2 regions of the Streptomyces sp. NPDC048604 genome follow, and region 1 is predicted to be linked to the other one. Evidence: predicted binding sites of a transcription regulator. Region 1 holds the regulator's gene; the other holds the start of a gene.
What was found. The regulator HrcA, encoded in region 1, represses chaperone genes, less so after heat shock. The targets are predictions, from matches to a motif close to TTNGCACTCNGNNNNNCNGAGTGCNAA.

Region 1 (3,407 bases):
TCGCGCTGCGCCCGTACGAACGCCGCGTCCACCACCGCGCCGTGCCCCGGCACGTAGCAGGCGTCCTCGCCGCCCAGGGCCAGCAGGCGGTCCAGCGCCGCCGGCCACTGCGACGGGACCGCGTCCGGGCCCGCCTGCGGCTCGCCCGACTCCTCCACCAGGTCGCCGCAGAACACGACCTCCCGCGACCCCGGCACCAGCAGCACCAGGTCGTGGCCCGAGTGGCCGGGGCCCACGTTGGCCAGCAGGACCTGCCGGCCGCCCAGATCCAGCGTCCACTCGCCGGACACCACGTGCTGCGGCGCCACCAGGACGTCCGCCGCCTCCGCGGCCTCCGCCGCGCCCAGCCCCTGCGCCACCGCGTCCGCCCGCAGCGCCTCCCGCTCCCGGCCGCGCAGCAGCGTGTCCATGCCGACCGCCCCGTACACCTCGACCCCGGCGAACGCCGCCGTGCCGAGTACATGATCGAAGTGCGGGTGGCTGAGTGCGATGTGCGTCACTTTCCGCCCGGTCATCGCCTCCGCCTGGGAGCGCAGTTCCGCCCCCTCCCGCAGCGAGGCGCCCGTGTCGTACAGAAGTACCGCCCGATCGCCCAGTACGAGCCCCACGGTGGCGTCCCAGCCCGGCAGCCGCCGCCTTCCGACCCCGTCCGCGAGCCGCTCCCAGCCGTACTCTTCCCAACCGATGTCCATACGGTGACGCTAGCGGTCCGGCGTACCGCCTCCTTGCCAGGAGCGATGTCCGCCGCCGTACACTGGCCGGGGGATTCCTGGCACTCGAAGAGGGCGAGTGCCAAACACGGAGCAACCGGAACGACCCGATCACCGGAACGACAGCTGGAGGTGTGCGCCATGCTCAGCGAACGCAGACTCGAGGTGCTGCGCGCCATCGTCCAGGACTACGTCGGGACGGAGGAGCCGGTCGGCTCGAAGGCGCTCACCGAGCGGCACAACCTCGGCGTCTCCCCGGCCACCGTCCGCAACGACATGGCCGCGCTGGAGGAGGAGGGCTTCATCGCCCAGCCGCACACCAGCGCCGGACGCATCCCCACGGACAAGGGCTACCGCCTGTTCGTCGACAAGCTCGCGGCCGTCAAGCCGCTGTCGACGCCCGAGCGGCGCGCGATCCACAGCTTCCTCGACAGCGCGGTCGACCTCGACGACGTCGTGGCCCGCACGGTCCGGCTGCTCGCGCAGCTGACCCGGCAGGTCGCGATCGTGCAGTACCCGTCCCTGACCCGCTCGACGGTCCGGCACGTGGAACTGCTGTCGCTGTCGCCCGCCCGGCTGATGCTCGTGCTGATCACGGACACCGGCCGGGTCGAGCAGCGCATGATCGACTGCCCCGCGCCGTTCGGCGAGACCTCTCTCGCCGACCTGCGGGCCCGGCTGAACAGCCGGGTGGCCGGAAAGCGCTTCGCGGACGTCCCGCGCCTGGTGCAGGACCTCGGGGAGTCGTTCGAGGCGGAGGACCGCGGTACGGTCTCGGCCGTGCTCGCGACGCTCCTCGAAACCCTGGCGGAAGAGCACGAGGAACGGCTGATGATCGGCGGCACCGCCAATCTCACCCGCTTCGGGCACGACTTCCCGCTGGTGATCCGGCCGGTGCTGGAAGCTCTCGAGGAGCAGGTCGTGCTCCTCAAGCTGCTCGGCGAGGCCAACGACTCGGGCATGACCGTACGGATCGGGCACGAGAACGCCCATGAGGGCCTCACGTCCACATCCGTCGTCACGGTCGGCTACGGTTCGGGCGGCGAGGCCGTCGCAAAACTCGGCGTGGTCGGACCGACCCGCATGGACTACCCCGGAACGATGGGAGCGGTACGCGCAGTGGCACGTTACGTCGGACAGATCCTGGCGGAGTCGTAAGTGGCCACGGACTACTACGCCGTACTGGGCGTACGCCGCGACGCGTCGCAGGACGAGATCAAGAAGGCCTTCCGTCGCCTGGCGCGCGAGCTTCACCCGGATGTGAATCCGGACCCGAAGACGCAGGAGCGCTTCAAGGAGATCAACGCCGCCTACGAGGTCCTCTCCGACCCGCAGAAGAAGCAGGTCTACGACCTCGGCGGCGACCCGCTGTCCGCCTCGGGCGGCGCGGGCGGAGCCGGCGGCTTCGGTGCGGGCGGCTTCGGGAACTTCTCGGACATCATGGACGCGTTCTTCGGCACGGCCTCGCAGCGCGGGCCGCGGTCGAGGACCCGGCGCGGCCAGGACGCGATGATCCGGCTGGAGGTCGAGCTCAACGAGGCGGCCTTCGGCACCACCAAGGACATCCAGGTCGACACGGCCGTCGTCTGTACGACGTGTTCCGGCGAGGGCGCCGCGCCCGGCACCTCCGCGCAGACCTGTGACATGTGCCGCGGCCGCGGCGAGGTCTCGCAGGTCACCCGGTCGTTCCTCGGCCAGGTCATGACCTCCCGGCCCTGCCCGCAGTGCCAGGGCTTCGGCACGGTCGTCCCGACCCCCTGCCCGGAGTGCGCGGGCGACGGCCGGGTCCGGTCGCGTCGCACGCTCACGGTCAAGATCCCGGCCGGTGTCGACAACGGCACCCGGATCCAGCTCGCCGGCGAGGGCGAGGTCGGCCCCGGCGGCGGTCCGGCCGGCGACCTGTACGTGGAGATCCACGAGCTGCCGCACCCGACCTTCCAGCGGCGCGGGGACGACCTGCACTGCACGGTCACCATCCCGATGACGGCGGGCGCGCTCGGCACGAAGGTGCCGCTGGACACCCTCGACGGCCGCGAGGAGGTCGACATCCGCCCGGGCACGCAGTCCGGCCAGTCGATCCCGCTGCACGGCCGCGGCGTCACGCACCTGCGCGGCGGAGGCCGGGGCGACCTGATCGTCCACGTCGAGGTCCAGACCCCGACGAAGCTGGACCCGGAGCAGGAGCGCCTGCTGCGCGAACTGTCCAAGCTGCGCGGCGAGGAGCGGCCCACGGGGCAGTTCCAGCCGGGTCAGCAGGGGCTGTTCTCGCGGCTGAAGGACGCGTTCAACGGCCGGTAGGCGCATCTGCCGGGTCCGTTGAACGGCCCGTAGGTTTGCCGGTCCGTGTGTGACAGAGGAGGCGCCGCCTTGTGCGGCGCCTTCTGTGTGACATGACACGATGGCCGCATGTCCTCCGCGCTGAACGACCTCTGCCGATACCCCGTCGTGCAGGCCCCGATGGCGGGCGGCGGCTCCTGTCCGCAGCTGGCGGCGGCCGTGAGCGAGGCCGGGGGGCTGGGGTTCCTGGCCGCGGGGTACAAGACCGCCGGAAGCATGTACCAGGAGATCAAGCAGGTCCGCGGGCTCACCGGGCAGCCGTTCGGCGTCAACCTGTTCATGCCGCAGAACGGGCAGACCGCCGACCCCGCCGCCGTCGAGGTGTACCGGCACCAGCTCGCCGGTGAGGCCGACTGGTAC
Region 2 (3,407 bases), on a different contig from region 1:
ACGCACTTCAACTCGTCCGCGGTCGGCGACTTCGTCGACGTCCTCTGACGGTCCGTGCAACGCCCGAGGGCGGTACCCCCTGCTGGGGGTACCGCCCTCGTTCGCGTCCTGCGAGAACTGCCGATCCGTCGAGGGATCAGAAGTCCATGTCACCGCCCGGCATGCCGCCCGGAGCGGCCGCGGCGGCCTTCTCCGGCTTGTCGGCGATGACGGCCTCGGTGGTGAGGAACAGCGCGGCGATGGAGGCCGCGTTCTGCAGCGCGGAGCGCGTGACCTTCGCCGGGTCGATGATGCCCTCGGCGATCATGTCGACGTACTCGCCGGTGGCGGCGTTCAGGCCGTGGCCGACGGGCAGGTTGCGCACCTTCTCCACGATGACGCCGCCCTCGAGGCCGGCGTTCACGGAGATCTGCTTCAGCGGGGCCTCGAGCGCCAGCTTGACGGCGGCGGCGCCGGTGGCCTCGTCACCCTCCAGCTCCAGCTTCTCGAAGACCTCGGAAGCCTGCAGCAGGGCCACGCCGCCGCCGGCGACGATGCCCTCCTCGACGGCCGCCTTCGCGTTGCGAACGGCGTCCTCGATGCGGTGCTTGCGCTCCTTGAGCTCGACCTCGGTCGCGGCGCCGGCCTTGATGACGGCCACGCCGCCGGCCAGCTTCGCGAGGCGCTCCTGGAGCTTCTCGCGGTCGTAGTCCGAGTCCGAGTTCTCGATCTCGGCGCGGATCTGGTTCACGCGGCCGGCGACCTGGTCGCTGTCGCCGGCACCGTCGACGATGGTGGTCTCGTCCTTGGTGATGACGACCTTGCGGGCGCGGCCCAGCAGGTCCACGCCGGCGTTCTCGAGCTTGAGGCCGACCTCCTCGGAGATGACCGTGCCGCCGGTGAGGATGGCGATGTCGTTCAGCATGGCCTTGCGGCGGTCGCCGAAGCCCGGGGCCTTGACGGCGACGGACTTGAAGGTGCCGCGGATCTTGTTGACGACCAGGGTCGACAGGGCCTCGCCCTCGACGTCCTCGGCGATGATCAGCAGCGGCTTGCCGGACTGCATGACCTTCTCGAGCAGCGGAAGGAGGTCCTTCACGTTGCCGATCTTGGAGTTGGCGATGAGGATGTACGGGTCCTCGAGCGAGGCCTCCATACGCTCCATGTCGGTGGCGAAGTACGCCGAGATGTAGCCCTTGTCGAAGCGCATGCCCTCGGTGAGCTCGAGCTCCAGACCGAAGGTCTGGGACTCCTCGACCGTGATGACGCCTTCCTTGCCGACCTTGTCCATGGCCTCGGCGATGAGCTCGCCGATCTGGGTGTCGGCGGCGGAGATGGAGGCGGTGGAGGCGATCTGCTCCTTGGTCTCGACCTCCTTGGCCTGGTCGAGCAGCGCACCGGAGACGGCCTCGACGGCCTTCTCGATGCCGCGCTTGAGGGCCATCGGGTTGGCGCCGGCCGCCACGTTGCGCAGGCCCTCGCGGACCAGCGCCTGGGCGAGAACGGTCGCGGTGGTCGTACCGTCGCCGGCGACGTCGTCCGTCTTCTTGGCGACTTCCTTGACCAGCTCGGCGCCGATCTTCTCGTACGGGTCCTCGAGCTCGATCTCCTTGGCGATGGACACACCATCGTTGGTGATCGTGGGGGCGCCCCACTTCTTCTCGAGGACGACGTTGCGACCCTTGGGGCCGAGGGTGACCTTGACGGCGTCAGCGAGCTGGTTCATGCCGCGCTCGAGACCGCGCCGGGCCTCCTCGTCGAACGCGATGATCTTGGCCATGTGAAGTGGTCCTCCCGGACATGGGGTGGATAACGCTCCAGGACCGCGCCGACGCCCGCGACGGACGGTCTGCGCGCCGTGCGGTTCCTTGCCCCGCCCGGCCTGCGGACCTCGTCTGCCCGATCCTCGTAAGCACTCTCACTGGGAGAGTGCTAACGCCAATGATTAGCACTCGACCCAGGCGAGTGCAAGCGCCTCTCGGGGATCGGGCCGGTCGTCGCCACCCGCTGTACGCACGCACGAGGGGCCCGCATCCTGGTGGATGCGGGCCCCTCGAACGAAGTGCGTCGGTGGCCGATCGCGCCGCGGTCAGACGGCGAGCTTGACCATGTCGGCCTGCGGGCCCTTCTGGCCCTGCGAGATCTCGAACTCGACCCGCTGCCCCTCTTCGAGGGTGCGGTAGCCGTCCATCTGAATCGCGCTGTAGTGGACGAAAACATCCGCACCACCGTCGACCGCGATGAAGCCGTAGCCCTTCTCCGCGTTGAACCACTTGACGGTGCCCTGAGCCATGCCTAACTCCCCTATTACTGGCCCTTGCGCGGGACCGCACTTCGCGGACCCGGGTCAGACCCTGCGCCGGAACGCGTCGACCGCGGCTGAATGTATCTGCCCAACTGCCCTCTGCAACAGGTCAATCGGACGAGAAATCTGAGCGAACGAGAAAGGAGAATTGCGGAGATTTCCTTGATTTCCTGGGCAAGTCGGGCCCGGGAAAAGGCGCAAAAAGTACACATCGCGCGAGCACATTGGCTGCTTCTTGTCGCATGCGGGCGCATTCTCATATGCGGTCGGCATGAGCAGCGGAGGGGACTTCCCCAACTCTACCGCGCTCAACCATGCAGAATTGCCCCCTCCGTTTCTTGACGGAGGGGGCAATTGGGATACCGCGGGTAACGCGTGGAGCGCGTCAGCAGCCTCCGGCACTGTGCTCGATGGTCAGCCTCCGGCGACGGCCGGGATGATCGAGACGCCCGCGCCGTCCGGCGTGACCGTCTCCAGGCCCTGCTCGAAGCGGACGTCGTCGTCGTTGACGTACACGTTGACGAAACGGCGCAGCTTGCCCTGGTCGTCGAGGACGCGGGCGGCGATGCCGGTGTGGTTCTTCTCCAGGTCCGCGATGACCTCGGCGAGGGTCGTGCCCTCGGCCGGGACCTCGGACTGCCCGCCCGTGTAGGTGCGCAGGATGGTGGGGATGCGGACGTTGACGCTCATGCGTACTCCCTTTCAGTGGGCCAGGCCGGCGTCGCGGAACGCGTCCAGGCTCGGGCGGATGACGGCGGTCGCCTGAGAGGTCTCGGCCACCGCGTCGAGGGTCTTGAGGCCGTCGCCGGTGTTGAGGACCACCGTCGTCAGCGTGGGGTCGAGGACGCCGGCCTCTACGAGCTTCTTGGTCACGCCGACGGTCACGCCGCCCGCGGTCTCGGCGAAGATGCCCTCGGTGCGGGCGAGCAGCTTGATGGCGTCCACGACCTGCTCGTCGTTCACGTCCTCCACGGCGCCGCCGGTGCGGCGGGCGATGTCGAGGACGTACGGGCCGTCGGCCGGGTTGCCGATGGCGAGGGACTTGGCGATGGTGTTCGGCTTCTGCGGGCGGACCACGTCGTGGCCGGCCTTGAAGGCGGCCGAGACCGGGGAGCAGCCCTCG

Region 2: the regulator HrcA is predicted to act here: its motif matches at 1,889-1,915, upstream of groL (chaperonin GroEL).

What each region holds. Positions count from the first base shown of each region.
Region 1 is NZ_JBICVX010000001.1:613,596-617,002, reverse strand. Features, by position in the region: gene ACGFMM_RS03005 (MBL fold metallo-hydrolase) at 1-692, opposite strand, end outside; gene hrcA (heat-inducible transcriptional repressor HrcA) at 852-1,868, shown strand; gene dnaJ (molecular chaperone DnaJ) at 1,869-3,008, shown strand; gene ACGFMM_RS02990 (nitronate monooxygenase) at 3,117-3,407, shown strand, end outside.
Region 2 is NZ_JBICVX010000003.1:445,241-448,647, forward strand. Features, by position in the region: gene ACGFMM_RS08650 (hypothetical protein) at 1-48, shown strand, start outside; gene groL (chaperonin GroEL) at 137-1,759, opposite strand; gene ACGFMM_RS08660 (cold-shock protein) at 2,069-2,272, opposite strand; gene ACGFMM_RS08665 (MoaD/ThiS family protein) at 2,699-2,974, opposite strand; gene thrC (threonine synthase) at 2,987-3,407, opposite strand, start outside.